4 regions of the Shewanella sp. 5S214 genome follow, and region 1 is predicted to be linked to each of the others. Evidence: predicted binding sites of a transcription regulator. Region 1 holds the regulator's gene; each other region holds the start of a gene.
The links. The regulator sigma-54, encoded in region 1, starts transcription at its own class of promoters, with help from an activator protein. The targets are predictions, from matches to a motif close to GTTGGCACGNNNNTNGNNT.
Positions count from the first base shown of each region.

Region 2: flgF (flagellar basal-body rod protein FlgF) is a predicted target of sigma-54. The motif match lies at 2,406-2,424, and genes of this name have one in related genera.
Region 3: fliE (flagellar hook-basal body complex protein FliE) is a predicted target of sigma-54. The motif match lies at 2,128-2,146, and genes of this name have one in related genera.
Region 4: ACED29_RS16530 (BON domain-containing protein) is a predicted target of sigma-54. The motif match lies at 1,610-1,628, and genes of this name have one in related genera.

Region 1 is NZ_JBGOOV010000016.1:49,201-53,419, reverse strand. Features, by position in the region: gene lptA (lipopolysaccharide transport periplasmic protein LptA) at 1-564, shown strand, start outside; gene lptB (LPS export ABC transporter ATP-binding protein) at 561-1,292, shown strand; gene ACED29_RS12090 (RNA polymerase factor sigma-54) at 1,436-2,920, shown strand; gene hpf (ribosome hibernation promoting factor) at 2,945-3,232, shown strand; gene ptsN (PTS IIA-like nitrogen regulatory protein PtsN) at 3,235-3,678, shown strand; gene rapZ (RNase adapter RapZ) at 3,675-4,219, shown strand, end outside.
Region 2 is NZ_JBGOOV010000005.1:79,104-83,322, reverse strand. Features, by position in the region: gene ACED29_RS04805 (flagellar basal body P-ring protein FlgI) at 1-121, opposite strand, end outside; gene flgH (flagellar basal body L-ring protein FlgH) at 132-806, opposite strand; gene flgG (flagellar basal-body rod protein FlgG) at 816-1,604, opposite strand; gene flgF (flagellar basal-body rod protein FlgF) at 1,616-2,359, opposite strand; gene flgE (flagellar hook protein FlgE) at 2,612-3,991, opposite strand; gene flgD (flagellar hook assembly protein FlgD) at 4,052-4,219, opposite strand, start outside.
Region 3 is NZ_JBGOOV010000005.1:95,691-99,909, forward strand. Features, by position in the region: gene ACED29_RS04860 (HAMP domain-containing sensor histidine kinase) at 1-616, shown strand, start outside; gene ACED29_RS04865 (sigma-54 dependent transcriptional regulator) at 609-1,958, shown strand; gene fliE (flagellar hook-basal body complex protein FliE) at 2,202-2,543, shown strand; gene fliF (flagellar basal-body MS-ring/collar protein FliF) at 2,615-4,219, shown strand, end outside.
Region 4 is NZ_JBGOOV010000027.1:16,413-20,631, forward strand. Features, by position in the region: gene ACED29_RS16520 (sigma-54-dependent Fis family transcriptional regulator) at 1-646, opposite strand, end outside; gene ACED29_RS16525 (hypothetical protein) at 913-1,389, shown strand; gene ACED29_RS16530 (BON domain-containing protein) at 1,664-2,215, shown strand; gene ACED29_RS16535 (TetR/AcrR family transcriptional regulator) at 2,359-2,943, shown strand; gene ACED29_RS16540 (C40 family peptidase) at 3,035-3,595, shown strand; gene ACED29_RS16545 (LacI family DNA-binding transcriptional regulator) at 3,749-4,219, shown strand, end outside.

The sequences.
Region 1 (4,219 bases):
CTCAACACTCACGCCAATGTTATGTTATTTGGCAGCATATTTTGCCTGCTGAGTTTACCTACCATAGCGAAACAAGGTGATCTTCAACAAGAGTTGAAAATTGCCTCAGTAAGCCAGTCTGCTGACATTAAAAATAATCAAATTGTTTTTAATGGTCCTGTTACCGTTACTCAAGGCACTATTAACATTAATGCTGATGAGTTACGGGCGTTTACTCCCGAAAATAGCACCAGTAAAAAACTCATCGCTATAGGTAACCCTGCAACGTTTTCACAAGAGTTAGACGACGGTCAAATTGGTACCGCCAGTGCCAACGAAATAAGCTATGATCTTGCTACCACTACACTGACATTGACAGGTAATGCCAAACTGGATCAATCTGGTAGCCAAGTAACTGGTAACCGTATTAAGTACAACATTAACGCTCAAGAGCTGATTGCTGAAAGTACTGGTACAGGGAAAGATCGCGTTATTACTATTATTCAACCTGAGAATTTCCAAGACGAGACTGCACCAAAGCAAAAGCTCCCTGAAATTCCTGTTAAAAAGCAGATCAAACCATGACCCAAATAACCCTAACGGCTGAAAATTTAGCTAAAAGCTATAAAACTCGTCAGGTTGTTAAAGATGTGAGTTTAACCGTTAAAACAGGCCAAATTGTCGGTCTTTTAGGCCCCAATGGTGCAGGTAAAACAACCACGTTTTATATGGTTGTCGGCTTAGTGCAAAGCGATAAAGGTCGGATCTTAATTGATGATGACGATTTAACCGCCGACCCAATGCATCTTAGAGCTCGCAAAGGGATTGGTTACTTGCCGCAAGAAGCCAGTATTTTTCGCAAACTGACCGTATACGACAATATTATGGCCGTATTGCAGACTCGTAAAGAACTCACTACCGACCAACGGATTGAGCAAGTAGAGCATTTATTAGAAGAATTCCATATCACCCATATTCGCGACAGCCAAGGCATGTCGTTGTCTGGTGGGGAACGTCGTCGAGTAGAGATAGCGCGCGCGCTGGCCGCTAATCCTAAATTTATTTTGCTCGATGAGCCTTTTGCGGGGGTTGACCCTATTTCTGTCATCGACATAAAAAAAATCATTCAACAGCTTAAAAACCGCGGCTTAGGGGTATTAATTACCGATCATAACGTACGTGAAACCTTAGACGTCTGTGAGCGCGCTTATATTGTCAGCCAGGGCAATTTAATTGCCGAAGGCACACCTGATGAGATATTGAGTAATCAACAAGTTCGGGCTGTGTACTTAGGTGAACAATTCAAGCTATAGTTACTTTACTGGCCTTTTAGTCTATCTAACTCATTTCATTGAACGATATCTAAATAGCGTTAAATGTCATTGATGTATGTGACAATCGATTACAGTTTTCGAGATTGTCATTTTTATGGAAATCATCTAGGGATAAGCGGTAAATGAAAGCGTCACTCCAACTCAAAATGGGTCAACACTTAACCATGACCCCTCAATTGCAGCAAGCGATCCGCTTACTGCAATTATCGTCATTGGAGCTACAGCAAGAAATCCAACAAGCATTGGACTCAAACCCATTGCTTGAAATAGAAGATGAGTTTTCTCAAGCAAAAGACTCAGTAAAAGAAAGTCGCGACCAATCTGACACCGACTTTAGTGACAACAGCGTGGTCAATATAGAAAAAGACACCTCAACAGTCGACACAGCAGAATCCATGACCAAAGAAACCATGGACGATTTAGCTATGGATACCACATGGGATGAAGTGTACACCGCCTCACCAATGTCAGGTTCAGGCAGTGCTAGCATGCGCGATGATGATATGCCATTCCAAGGTGAAACGACTGAAGGCTTATATGAGCATTTAGAGTGGCAAAAAAATCTCACGCCATTTTCTGACACAGATCGAGCAATTGCTACCGCGATCATTGATGCCATTGATGAACGCGGCTATTTAACCCAAAGCACTGAAGATATTCTCGAAGCCATGGGTGATGAAAGTGTTGAACTAGATGAAGTTGAAGCGGTATTAAAACGTATTCAACACTTTGATCCCGTTGGTGTTGCCGCACGAGATTTAAGCGAATGTTTATTCATTCAATTAGCCCAATATGCCGACACAACCCCACATATAGACAATGCCCGTCTGCTCATTAAAGACTATTTAGATTTAATTGCTGGGCGCGATTTTAGATTATTGATGCGCAAAACCAAGCTCAAAGAAAACGAGTTGCGTGACGCAATCACCTTAATCCAGTCACTTAACCCTCGCCCGGGCTTGTTAGTCACCGCTATTGATGACGAATATGTTATTCCTGATGTAACCGTACTAAAGAAGAATGGCCGTTGGGTTGTAGAGTTAAACCCGGACAATATGCCTAAAATTGGCGTTAATCAACAATATGCAGCCATGGCTAGAAGCAGTAAAAACTCTGCCGATAGCCAATTTATTCGCGGTCATTTACAAGAAGCTAAATGGTTCATCAAGAGTATCGAAAGCCGCAATGAGACCTTATTGAAAGTCGCCAATTGTATTGTGCAATTTCAGCAAGGTTTCTTTGAATATGGTGAAGAAGCCATGAAACCTATGGTACTCAATGATATTGCTGAAGCAGTAGAAATGCATGAATCGACTATTTCACGGGTTACCACTCAAAAATATATGCACACACCACGTGGGCTATTTGAATTAAAGTACTTTTTCTCTAGTCATGTCAGCACCGACGATGGCGGAGAATGCTCATCTACCGCTATTCGTGCTTTTATCAAAAAACTGGTTGCGGCAGAAAACCAGCAAAAGCCATTAAGTGACAGCAAAATGGCCCAACTGCTGGCAGATCAGGGGATCAACGTTGCGCGTCGTACGATTGCAAAATACCGCGAAGCGATGCTCATTCCACCCTCAAACCAACGTAAGAGTTTATAACCTACAAGGCAACGGAGGATTTTTATGCTTATCAATATGACAGGTAGAAATATCGACATTACCGAATCTTTACGTGAATACGTTCAAGGTAAATTTTCAAAGCTTGAACGACACTTCGATCAGATCAATAATGTACACGTTGTGCTCAATGTAGAAAAATTACAACAAAAAGCAGAAGCTAAAATCAACCTTAATGGTGCAGAGATTTTTGCCATGTCAGAAAGCACTGATATGTATGCTGCAATAGACGCCCTGATCGATAAACTCGACCGTCAGGTAATTAAACACAAAGAGAAGTATACAAAACACTAACGATGGAACTTTGTACCATTCTGCAGCCGGAATGCACTACCTGTGCCACACCGGGCAGTAAGAAAAAAGTACTGGAACTCATCAGCAATTTAGTCGCTGCCCAGTACCCACCCCTATCTTCGCAAGAGGTTTTTGAAAGCCTATTAGCGAGAGAGAAAATGGGTAGCACAGGTATAGGAAATGGCATTGCGATACCTCATGGTAGATTAACGACCATAGAGCATCCGATCGCAATATTTATTAAATGTGAAGAAGCCATTGCCTTTGATGCAATCGATAAACAGCCCGTGGATATTTTATTTGCTTTGTTAGTACCTGCAGATCAGTGCCAACAGCATTTAAGCACGCTATCAAGCGTGGCTCAAAAATTAAGCGATAAGCAAATATTGAAACAGCTTCGTAAAACTCACGACTCAACAGAACTTTATCGGGTTATTACTGCATGAAACTTGTCATAGTATCGGGACGTTCAGGCTCAGGAAAATCTGTTGCTCTAAGAGTATTAGAAGATCTAGGGTATTATTGTGTTGATAATTTGCCTTTACCACTGATTGGCATATTACTGGCTCAGCTCAAAGGTAATAACGATCTAGTGGCAATTAGTGTTGATGTACGCAACATTGCCGAGCAAGGTAAAGTCCTTCAAGATCAACTTGCCTTACTTGAACATGACACTGAAATTATTAGCTTCTTTTTGAATTCTAATGATAAAGTGCTACTCAAACGCTATAGCGAAACGCGTCGATTACACCCGTTATCTAAAAATCATATTTCACTGCAAGAAGCGATCATATTAGAAGGCCGTTTACTTGAGCCTATCGCAAAAATTGTTGATCATTATATTGACACCTCTGCCCTGAATATTTACGAATTAAGCGACCAAGTCAGGCAAATATTGTTAGGTAGTGTCGATAAAGAGTTAGTGATTAACTTTGAGTCTTTTGGCTTTAAACACGGTATGCCAACAGAAGCTGACTTTATGTTTGA
Region 2 (4,219 bases), on a different contig from region 1:
CCACTAGTTGGTTACTTCGTACTCCCTGAATACTGGCGATATCTTTAATCCGCTCCGCATTTGCAGAAGCGCTGAGCATTAATATCGACGCTACAAGCGACACGATCAATTTAGTTTTCATGCATTACTCCTTAGAAAGGCCACCAGTCACTCATAAAGAATGAACTCAGCCAACCGACTTTTTGGGAGTCAGCAAACGTACCGGTACCGCTATACTGAAAACGAGCGTTAGCCACTCGTGTAGAATCAATCGTATTATCTGGGTTAATGTCTTCACTGCGGATCATGCCAGTGACGCGAATAAACTCATCACCGTTATTGATCGAAATCCATTTTTCACCACGGATAACTAAATTGCCGTTGCTAAGTACTTGAATGATGTTGGCTGAAATACTGCCATCTAAACTGTTTGATTGATCGGCATCTGATTCTCGCTTAGTATTCATGCTGTCGTTATAACCAAGATCGAGCGGGATACCACTTATAGACACATTTTTGCCACCAGCATAAATAGGCTCGACGGTTAAGTCAGTGCCTTTTTTGATTTGGTTATAGGCACTTTTTTTCGCCTGGGTTGATTCTTTTAAGGTCACAGTGATGATGTCACCGACCCGATGCGCACGAATATCGGAATACAAGCTTGATGCCTGGCTATCAAGATAAATAGATCCCGTTGGCACCACTTGCGTTGGTACAGTATCTGGGTATACCGGCGCATAAAATGGATCATCAGCAATCGGTTTCTTGGGCGTAGAACTGCACCCAGCCAATAACAATACTGACGCTAACGCAATGTATTTAATCATGTTAGCTCCTTAGAGATTCTGATTAATATAAGACAGCATCTGATCAACCGCCGAGATAACTTTGGAGTTCATCTCGTAAATACGTTGACCTTGAATAAGGTTAACCAATTCTTCTGTCACATTAACGTTAGAGGTTTCCAATGCGCCTTGGCGGATAGAACCTAAACCGTCTTGTGATGCAGTACCTTGAATAGGCGTGCCACTGGCACCTGTTTCGGTGTATAAGTTTTGCCCTAATGGATCTAAACCAGCAGGGTTAATAAAATCTGTCATGGTTAACTGGCCAATAATCTGACTGGCAGCTGTACCTGGGGTTTGCACTGACACTTCACCCGAGGCCGACACCGTAATACTGGTGGAGTTTTCTGGAATAGTGATAGGCGGTTGAACCACATAACCAGAACCTGGTGTGACGATTTGGCCGGTATCATCTAAGCTAAACTGGCCGTTACGGGTGTAGGCTGCTGTACCATCTGGCATTTGCACCTCAAAAAAGCCCGAACCTTCAATCATTAAATCTAATGAGTTATCTGTAGTCAGCATGTTGCCTTGGGTAAACATTTTTTGCGTGGCAACCACTTTAGTACCGGCACCAATGTTTAAACCATTAGGTAACTTGCTATTGTCTGAGCTAATGCCACCAGCTTGGTTAACCGTTTGATAAAGAAGGTCTTCAAATACTGCACGACTTTTCTTAAATCCAACGGTACTGGCGTTAGCCACGTTATTTGAAATAACCGCAATATTGGTTTGTTGGGCGTCGACACCGGTTTTACTTATCCATAACGCTGGATGCATAATAATTACTCCTAACTAATTCTCATCAAGGAAGTGGACGCTCGATCAATCTCTTCAGCGTTCTTCATCATTTTGACTTGCATTTCGTATTGACGTTGAATATCAATCATGGCGACCATTTCATGCACAGAATTAACATTACTGCCTTCGACCGCACCACTTTCAACTTGAACGCCTGGGTCGTTTGGCGCATTGCCACCGGCAATAAGACGAAATAAACCATCTTCACCGCGCATAAGGTTTTCGTTACCAGGATTAACTAACTTAATCCTTCCGACCTCTTCTATTACCTCTGCGGTTGCCCCTTGAGGGCGTACAGAAATAATACCGTTGGCCGAAATCTCTATTTTTTCAACTGGAATGGGTAACACAATGGGACCTGAAGCGCCCATAACGGGACGATCACGGCTATTTAATAACAAGCCGGTACTGTCAATTTTTAGACTACCAGCGCGGGTATATGCCTCGGAACCATCAGCCGCCTGCACAGCAAGCCAGCCATCTCCTTTAACCGCAATATCAAGATCGCGACCAGTAGTTTTAATGGGGCCGCCATTAAAGTTACTGCCTGGGCTTTCCATCATCGAAAATACCCGTGTAGGCAAACCTTCACCAAATGCCTGCATTGAACGGGCTTGGACCATGTCAGCTTTAAATCCATCAGTATTCGCGTTAGCAAGATTGTTCGCACTCACTGCTAGGGCATTCATCCCTTGCTTTGCGCCGCTCATGGCAATATAAAGAAATTTGTCCATTTTTTGCTCCGTCAAACTTTCTGCAAAAACACTATATACACAGAATAAGCAAGCATCATGCCAACGATTTTTAAGTGAGAGGATTGAGATGTAACTGTATGAATCAGTTAATCAATAAAATTAATGGGTAGCGCATGAGTGTCAAAAAAGCTTCTATCGACGCGAGGGGTGTAATAAGGGGGACAAGTAACGAGGTGGAAAAGGCAAGGTGTTGCCGTAAACGGCAACACCTATATATAGCCTAAGGATCATTTAGCGGATCTGTAATATCGTTTGGTTCAAGGTATTGTTAACCTCAAGCGTACGTGAGTTAGCTTGGAAGTTACGCTGAGCTGAGATTAAATCGACAAGCTCAGTGGTTAAATCAACGTTTGACTGTTCAAGTGCAGAAGAGCGAATACTACCAAATGTACCACTATTTGCCTCACCAGCTAATGCTGCACCTGAATCTAAACTGGCTTTCCAAGACGTATTACCCACCTGAGTAAGACCTTGCTCATTAGCAAAACGTACTAATGCCACACGCGACAACGGAACCGTTGAACCGTTACTGTAACTGGCGGTAATCAGACCATCAGACCCAATACCGACATTGGTTAATCGCCCTACGGTAATACCATCTTGAGTCAATTCAGTGACTTCAAATGGAGATGCATACTGAGTTGGATTATTAAATTTTATCGTAAGTGTTTGAGTACCATCAGCTCCAGGGCCCAATGCACCAGCACCGCCAGCACCTAATGCTTCAGTGGTAATGTTAGCAGGATCACTGCCAGTATAAGCACCTACAGAGTTAAATTTAAGCACAGCTCCTGACCAGACTCCACCTAATCCATCGGGATTAGCAGCGGATGCAGTACCCGTCGCATCAGCAGTGCCATCACCATTGGTATCTGTTGAATAAGTACCAGCGCCAGCTGTTAAATCAACGGGATCACCGTCAACAGCATAAAAAGCAACCCAATTACTTTCACCTGTAAATGAACCATTGGTCGGTTTAATGAAATAAGTGGTCATAATGTGCGACTCACCTAATGAATCATAAATTGTCACCGAGGTTGAATTATTAAACGTGTCAGAATCGTTTGGATTAAAATTAGCTGGGTCTAATGCGGTTTCACCCACATTAAGGTTCATTTGCAAACCAACATTTCCGGTTTGCACTGGGCTACCTGCAGTGTCAGGGATCTTAATCGGTTGGGTTGTGGTTAAACTCACAGAAGTCGAGTTACCATCTTCATCAACAGGGAAACCTTGTAAAAAGTTACCCGCTGAATCGACCATATAGTTGGCCGAGTCAACTTTAAATGCCCCTGCACGTGTATATGACTGATCTTGCGACCCTAACTCAGACGACGTAACGAAGAAACCACCGCCACTGATAGCCATATCCAGTGAGTTACTGGTAAATTGCAAGCTACCTTGATGAAATTGCTGTGCCACTTGAGTGGTGGTTGCTCCACCACCGACAGCGGTTTTACTGTTCGAAAAAATAGAATTTGCGTACACATCAGCAAACTCGGCTCGTGATTCTTTGAAACCAATAGTATTCACGTTTGCGATATTATTCGCGGTTGTATTTAAGTCTTTTTGCGCGGCAGCAATACCACTCAGTGCAATGTTAAATGACATAGTTCACCTCTCACAATTAATTCATTTATCAATAAAGCCAATAATTCAATACAGGCCTTACTATGTTTCAGATACTGCGAGTACGTCAGATAACTTAATTCCGCCTACTCCACGCAAATTCAAAATAGCCCCTGTCGCGGCAGTGCCCAATGACACACTTGTCACGTGTGCATAAGTTGATACCGCTAAATCTTGTGCGGTGCCATCCACTTTACCACTGGCCTTAAT
Region 3 (4,219 bases), on a different contig from region 1:
AGCGCTTCTGTACGCTTCTAATCTTGCTAGTCCTAAATTAACCGATTCTGCACGGTCTAAGTTTCAATCTAAGTTGGTTGACCGACTCAATGAACTCGAGCGTCAAGTAAATGACATGTTACTTATGGCTAGAGGACGCCAAGATGGAATGGCTGAATCTGTTTCAATGGATGAGATAATCAGCCAAGTGATGGCCAGTTGTGAACCGATTGCAGATAAAAAACATTGTCAGCTGGTTGTTGAAGATACTTCACATTCATTGATGCTTGCCAATGCGAATGCGCTCAGTTCAGCGGTAAATAATTTAGTGATGAACAGTATTGAAGCAGGGGCCACAAAAATAAAAGTCAGCGCCAGTGAAACGCCTGATGGTCTATTATTGGATGTTATTGACAATGGCAAAGGGCTTGAACCGTCAATGCAGCAACAAATACTTGAGCCGTTTTTTACAACAAAGAGTCAAGGTACAGGTTTAGGCTTAGCTGTTGTGCAGTCGGTAGTACGAAACCATGGTGGACAGATACAGTTGTCGTGTAAACCCGGTATGGGTTGCCATATTCGTTTGAGCTTTCCGCACATTAACAAAATGAGTGTTCAGGAGGTGGCGCGTGGCTGAAGCAAATATTCTATTAGTTGAAGATGATGCTGATTTACGTGAAGCATTGCTTGATACACTGATGCTTGCCCATTACGACTGTGTTGATGTTGGCAGTGCTGAAGAGGCTATATTGGCCTTAAAAGTAAACCACTTTGATATGGTGATTAGCGATGTGCAGATGGATGGCATCGGTGGTATGGGCTTGCTGAGTTATTTACAACAACATCAACCTAAAGTGCCGGTATTATTAATGACCGCATATGCCACGATTAACAGTGCTGTTAGTGCGATGAAATTAGGCGCAGTAGATTATCTTGCTAAGCCTTTTGCACCAGAAGTGTTATTAAATCAGGTATCACGCTATTTGCCTTTAAAACAAAATCACGACAATCCCGTGGTTGCCGATGAGAAAAGTTTAGCATTGTTGGCGCTGGCTCAGCGCGTTGCGGTGTCAGATGCTTCGGTCATGATCATGGGCCCGAGTGGTTCAGGTAAAGAAGTGCTGGCACGCTATATTCACCAGCATAGCCAACGTAATGAGCAGCCATTTATTGCGATTAATTGTGCGGCAATACCAGAAAACATGTTAGAAGCCACCTTATTTGGTTATGAAAAAGGTGCATTTACTGGTGCTTATCAAGCTTGTCCAGGCAAGTTCGAACAAGCTCAGGGCGGCACCATATTGCTTGACGAGATTTCTGAGATGGAGCTTGGCTTACAAGCAAAATTATTACGGGTATTACAAGAGCGCGAAGTAGAGCGTTTAGGTGGCCGTAAAACCATAAAATTAGATGTGAGAGTTCTCGCAACGTCAAACCGCGATTTGAAATCGTTGGCGACGTCTGGCGAATTCAGAGAAGATTTATATTACCGCATTAACGTATTTCCACTGACGTGGCCAGCACTAAACCAACGTCCTGCGGATATTCTTCCGTTAGCACGTCATTTATTGGCGAAGCATGCTAAAGCATTGAATATGACGTCGGTGCCTAAACTTGATGATGCGGCAACTCGACGGTTACTGACTCATCGCTGGCCGGGTAATGTGCGAGAGTTAGACAATGTTATTCAACGCGCCTTGATATTACGAGTAAATGATGACATTGGTGTCAATGATATTATTATCGACTCTGCTGATGTGAAGTTAGTTGCCACAGAATATGCAGAGACAGAGCAGTCTATTGAAGTAGATGGCTTAGGTGACGAATTAAAGGCCCAAGAACATGTGATTATTTTAGAAACCTTGAATCAATGTCAGGGGAGTCGAAAAAAGGTCGCTGAAAAACTCGGTATAAGTGCTCGAACATTACGTTATAAGATGGCCAAAATGCGTGATATGGGCATTCAACTTCCTGCTTAGCGTTATCTGTAATTGGTTAATTAACCTTATGATTTATAGTCTAATTAACTTTGCTTATTTATTGCTAACATCTGTCAAGATGCAAAAAGTAACCTGTCCTATCTAATGGAACGGTTACTTTTGCTCTGTTTCCCGCCATTTTATCTACTCATATTATATTTCTTCTAATATTGGCATCTAAATTGCTTTAACTCTTTATTAGTTATTATTGTCGTCAAAAAGTCGACGAAAGGGAGTTACATCATGCAGATTAGCGCAAATCCATTAATGCAAGAAATGCAGTCACTTCGTGGCGAAATAGCCCCTTCGATTGGCTCATCAATTCGACCTAATCTTACTCAGCAAGTGAATAACACCACAGGCGTCGATTTCAGTCAGTTATTGTCTCAGGCTGTCGGCACTGTCAATGAGTTACAACAAAACTCGTCCAATTTAGCCACTCGTTTAGACATGGGCGATACGACGGTTACCCTTTCTGATACGGTTATTGCGCGTGAGAAAGCCGGTGTTGCCTTTGAAGCAACGGTGCAGGTACGTAATAAACTCGTTGAAGCATATAAAGAAATTATGAGTATGCCTGTTTAGCTGCAGATAGCGTTAAGCACTAAATAATATAACAACATTAGATATAGCAGGTACGTATTGTGAGCACAGACATGATGGTAGGTTCAGATTCAACAGTTGATGGCGGCGTCCAGCAAGAGAATAAATCTGGGCTGCTTGGCGGCATCGGCGGTGCAGATATGATGCGCCAAGTGATCATGATTTTGGCACTAGCGATATGCCTAGCGCTCGCTGTGTTTGTGATGATGTGGGCACAAGAGCCAGATTATCGACCTCTGGGTAAAATGGAAACAGCTGAGATGATCCAAGTCTTAGATGTGCTTGATAAAAACCAAATCGAGTATCAAATCAACGTCGATGTTGTGAAAGTACCTGAAGATAAATATCAAGAAGTAAAGTTACTGCTTAGCCGTGCGGGGATTCAAAGTAGCACTCAAGCTAACGATTATTTAAGCCAAGACAGTGGTTTTGGTGTTAGCCAACGTATGGAACAAGCGCGCTTAAAACAAAGCCAAGAACAAAACCTAGCCAGAGCTATTGAAGAATTAAAAAGTATTAGCCGTGCTAAAGTTATTTTAGCGTTACCCAAAGAAAATGTTTTTGCCCGCAATGCTTCTAAGCCAAGTGCTACAGTAGTTGTGAGTGTGCGCCGTGGTGGTTTAGGCCAAGAAGAGATTGATGCGATTGTTGATATTGTTGGTTCGGCTGTTCAAGGGTTAGAGCCTTCTCGTGTAACGGTAACTGACTCCAATGGGCGTTTGCTGAATTCAGGTAGCCAAGATGGTACCTCAGCAAGAGCACGTCGTGAGCAAGAGCTCGTGCAGCAACAAGAAGCTGAATACCGTAAAAAAATTGACTCAATCCTAATGCCAATCTTAGGCCCAGAGAACTTTACTTCTCAGGTTGATGTTAATATGAACTTTACTGCAGTAGAGCAAACCGCAAAACGTTTTTCACCAGATTTACCGGCTATTAGAAGTGAGATGACCATTGAACGTAACTCAACGGGTGGAAGTTCTGGTGGTATTCCTGGTGCGCTAAGTAATCAACCGCCGATGGAGTCTGATATTCCGCAAGTTGCAGGTGAAGCGACAGCTTCAACCGTATCTGGCGATTCTTCAAAAGAAGCGACTCGTAATTATGAATTAGATACAACTATCAGCCATACTCGTCAGCAAATTGGTGTGGTACGCCGTGTGAGTGTGTCAGTAGCGATTAACTTTAAACCTGGGCAAGTAGATGAAAATGGCCAGGTCACTCGTGTAGCGAGAACTGAGCAAGAGTTAACTAATATTCGTCGTTTACTCGAGGGCGCTGTTGGGTTTAGTACCCAGCGTGGTGATGCTCTTGAAGTGGTAACCGTTCCCTTTATGGATCAGCTAATTGAAGAGTTACCTGAACCTGATATGTGGGAACAACCATGGTTTTGGCGTGCAATTAAGCTAGCATTAGGTGCGATTGTTATTTTAGTGCTTATCTTGGCTGTGGTTCGTCCTATGCTTAAGAAGCTCACCAATCCTAATGGGATCAACATGCCAGATGATGTTCGTCCTGGACATGAGTTAGCAGAAATTGAAGATCAGTATGCAGCAGATACCTTAGGTATGCTCAATACTAAAGAGGCGGAATACAGTTATGCTGATGATGGCTCAATTCATATACCTAATTTGCATAAAGATGATGATATGATTAAAGCA
Region 4 (4,219 bases), on a different contig from region 1:
TTACATGGCCAAACAGTTCGCTGTCGACCAGTTCAGGGCTTAATGCACCACAGTTAATTGCGATAAAGGGTTCGTCGACTCTATGACTAGCCAAATGAATAGTATTGGCAACGAGCTCTTTACCTGCACCGCTTTCACCAACGATGAGCACGTTGCTCTCGGTGACAGCGACTTTACGAATAGTGCGATATAACTTGTGCATCGCACGCGATGAACCAACCAATAAACCATATTGGTCTAGTTCACTCGAAAAAGGCTGTTTTTGCTTAGTCGATTGCGATTTGAAGTCTCGGGCAAAGTCTTCTAGCGTGTCGTTAATCACATCAGCATCGTAAGGCTGGCGAAAATGATAACCAGCCGTTTTTGACATTAAATGATCTAAGTTGGGGTTTGGCTTACCTTCGGTTAAGAAGATGAGCTCAATATCAGACATTATCGAACTGTCAGTTAGCTCAGCGTATTCTTGTTGGCTTAATTGTGACAGTTCAATGATAGCAACGTCTATTGAGTTACTCTTCAGTTGGTCTAACCAGGACTGGTCAACTGAGCTGGCAATCTTATTAAAGTGCTGGCTACTTGGTAAAGCAAGTAGACGAGCTTCACCTTCTTGACGGTGTAAATGGTAAAAAAGTGTTGGACGTGGCATGCCGATTCACTCCCTGTGGTATGTAGTCCAATGTTTGTCTCGGGTGTCGTGTGACAACTAAAGACAATCATTCAGTGTTGTTAGGCCATTAACGTGTAACAAAATATTATAATAACAATAATAATCAGATGGTTAATTAAATTTTGTCCATGTGCAGACGTGCTTATGTTTAGGCTTTGCTTACATAATATGTGCTGGATCTCTATAGGTTATACAACCTATAGAGCAAAGTACTAGTTAAATTATCGAATACAGGAGGATTTGCGTTGAAATCATATACTCGAGACGAACAAGTTGAGTCCGATGTGTGGCTTTTGCATGAGGCGATTGATTTATGCCAAGAGGGCGAGCAATTTTATGCCCAAGCAATACTAGGGGCCGACGATTACAATATTAAGCGGGTTTTTATCCATATGGCTGACATTAGAAAATGCATGCTAACGCGTTTAACACCATTATTTACGTTGATGCGATCCAGTCAAGCAAGGCCTATGGACAGTAAAACCTTTCACCAACAATCTTCATATAAACACTATGCTAAGGCCGAACACCTGATACAGGATAAACCACTACCGCAGGTGATTGCAGTATTGGTTGAAACTGAGCAACAAGTATTAACTCAATTAAAGTACGCCGCTAAAAAAACTAAAAATAAGCGTGTCGCAGGGCAACTTGCCGAAGGCATTGCTTGGCTACAGATGAGTTTTGATACCATGAAACGCCTTTCCGTTGCAGGTAATTAGTCTGCAGGTAATAAAAACGCCTGATAATGTTGATTATCAGGCGTTTTTTGTTGATGTTTGCTTCGTCACCTTTTAAGTCTAGTCGAGGTTAAGCCACTCTTGATTGCCATGAGGAAAAATTTACCTAGTATCGGTAAAAAAGTCCGATAACATTACTATTTAAAGTCATCATATCAATGAAAAACTCTAATTAGTTGTTATTTTACATGTGGTTATAATTGTTGGCATGATTCGAGCACTATAATCCTTGATATTAACAACGGAGGAAATCTTTATGAAAAAGACCACATTATCTGTAGTAATGAGCATCATGTTAGGTTCAATGGCATTCGGTGCAAGTGCAGCACAAGATTGGCAAGATGATGCAAAAGATGCGTGGATCGATGGTAAAGCTGAAACCACACTTTTGTTAAATACTAATTTGAATTCATTCGATATTAATACCGACGTACATGATGGCAATGTGACCCTAACAGGTAAAGTTAACAGTAGTGTTGATAAGGCACTTGCCGGAGAATTAGTGCAAAGCTTAGATGGCGTTAAAGACGTCAATAATGAATTGTCGGTAATGAAGCCTGATAGCGATAAAGACACTAATGATCTCGCTAAAAACATCACCGATTCAAAAGTCGCTACCGTAGTCAAAACGCGACTATTATTCTCAGCCGACGTATCTGGTACCGATATTGACGTTGAGGTAAAAAATAGCGTGGTAACATTAAAAGGTTCGGTATCGAGTGATGCTGAACGTGATTTAGCTTTAATGATTGCCAAAAATACTGATGACGTAAAAGATGTTGTTAATAAGTTACGTGTCACTCAGTAATCTATTGATAATCTTTAAACCAGCCTTTGGGCTGGTTTTTTTATGCCTAAAATAGGCAATAAGTCACTATATTTTGATTATTAGCAACTAAAGTTAGCCGACTGGTCTATTCTTGTTTATCCTGTCATTGAAATGGAGGCTCAATGAACAAAAGTGCAGCAAGTAGACAATCAATATGCGCCGTAGGCGAAAAGCTTTTTGCGTTACACGGTTATAGTGGCGTGGGCATTAAATTAATTCTCGACGAGGTCGGTATTCCTAAAGGGTCTTTTTACCATTACTTTGCCAGTAAAGAGGCGTTTGCGGCAGCCGTTGCCGAACATTATTTTCAATTACGTATTCAACCTATTGCTATCGATTCAAGCGTAAATTTTAAAACTAATTTATCAACAATGCTTAATGGGTATCATCAACTCATTGATGAGCTGTTTAGTGGCAGTGAGCCTCGCGGCTGTTTAATGGGTAACTTAATGGTTGAAGTCAGTAGCAAAGCGCCTTTATTGCATCAAACCTTAAACCACCTTTATGATCAATGGTTGGGCTTATTGAGTGCGCTTATCGAGCAGGGGCAGCAGCAAGGCCATATCCGTACAGACTTGCCAGCATTAACACTAGCGAGTGTTTTTTGGGCGAACTGGCAAGGAACTATGCTACGCTGCCAAATTAAAGTCGATAAAATGGCTGCTAAGCGAGCTTTAGTGCAGTGTATGCAGATGATGACTCGATAGATTCAAGTGCTGCAGCAGTGATTTTGAGCGTGTATTGTGGAAAAAATATTGCTACATAGAGCGGTTTTTTCGGTGTTTGGAGTAGGGTTAATTGGCTAAAAGATTATTACTTAGTTGTTTGGTTTTGCTGCTGTCGGCATGTGCGTCTAGTCCGCAAGTGGTTATCGCACCTAAGCCTGTGGTAGTTCCACCCATGCTTAAGCAAGAAGCGCCCAAGTGGAGCGAGTCAAGCCTGTTAAGTTTTCATAATCAATGGAAAGGTACGCCATATCGTTTAGGTGGCCTGAGCCGAAATGGCGTAGATTGTTCAGGGTTTGTGTATTTGGCCTACCTGAACATTGTCGGCGACAAACTACCTCGCACAGTGAATTCACAGGGGACTTTGGGCAAAGACGTGCCGCGCAGCCAGTTACAAACCGGCGATTTAGTTTTTTTTAAAACCACTCGGACGGTTCATCATGTCGGTATTTACATGGGCAATGATCGTTTTTTACATGCCTCGACTAAAAAAGGGGTAAAAATTTCGAGTTTGAATAATATCTATTGGAAGCCTCGTTTCTGGTTTGCAAAACGCATAGACAATCCAACGTTTGAACAAAACATGTCGATAGCCAGTTTGGTCGAACATGTTCAACAGCAAGACCATTTATAATTTGGCAGCAGTTTAACTGCTGGTGCCGTTTATTTGCTTCAACCCTAGGCCTGCATCTGAAGTATTGCTTGGGTTGTTTTCACCGCTTAGCATCGATATATTCATGTTATAAATAGCTGTTTAGGCTAAAACCACGACGTAAACGGACCCGTTATGCCAGACTCCAAGCATTGGACCTTAAAAAGTATTGCCAAAGAATTAGGTGTGTCGAATGCGACGGTATCTAATGCGTTTAATCGTCCAGATCAGTTGTCGGAAAAACGCCGCACAGACATTCTCGCTGCCTGCAACGAGCTAGGATATTTTGGACCTAATAAAGCCGCGCAATCTTTAAGGCGTGGTAAATTTGATACGGTCGCATTGGTGTTGTCGGACAGTATTGAATACATGGTATCAGATCCTGTGGCCAGTAAATTTATGAAAGGTGTTGCTGCCGTTTTCGAGCAACATAAAATTAATTTACTGTTGTTTTCTGGTAGCTCTGACAATGTGAATGGCGTCAATGATTTTGTCGATGGCTTTATTTGTTATGGTCGCCCCCGTAACCGTTTATTGGCCGAGCAATTAAAAAAAATTCGTAAAAAAGTGGTAACGGTCGACTTTAATATTCACCGTAGTGCTTCG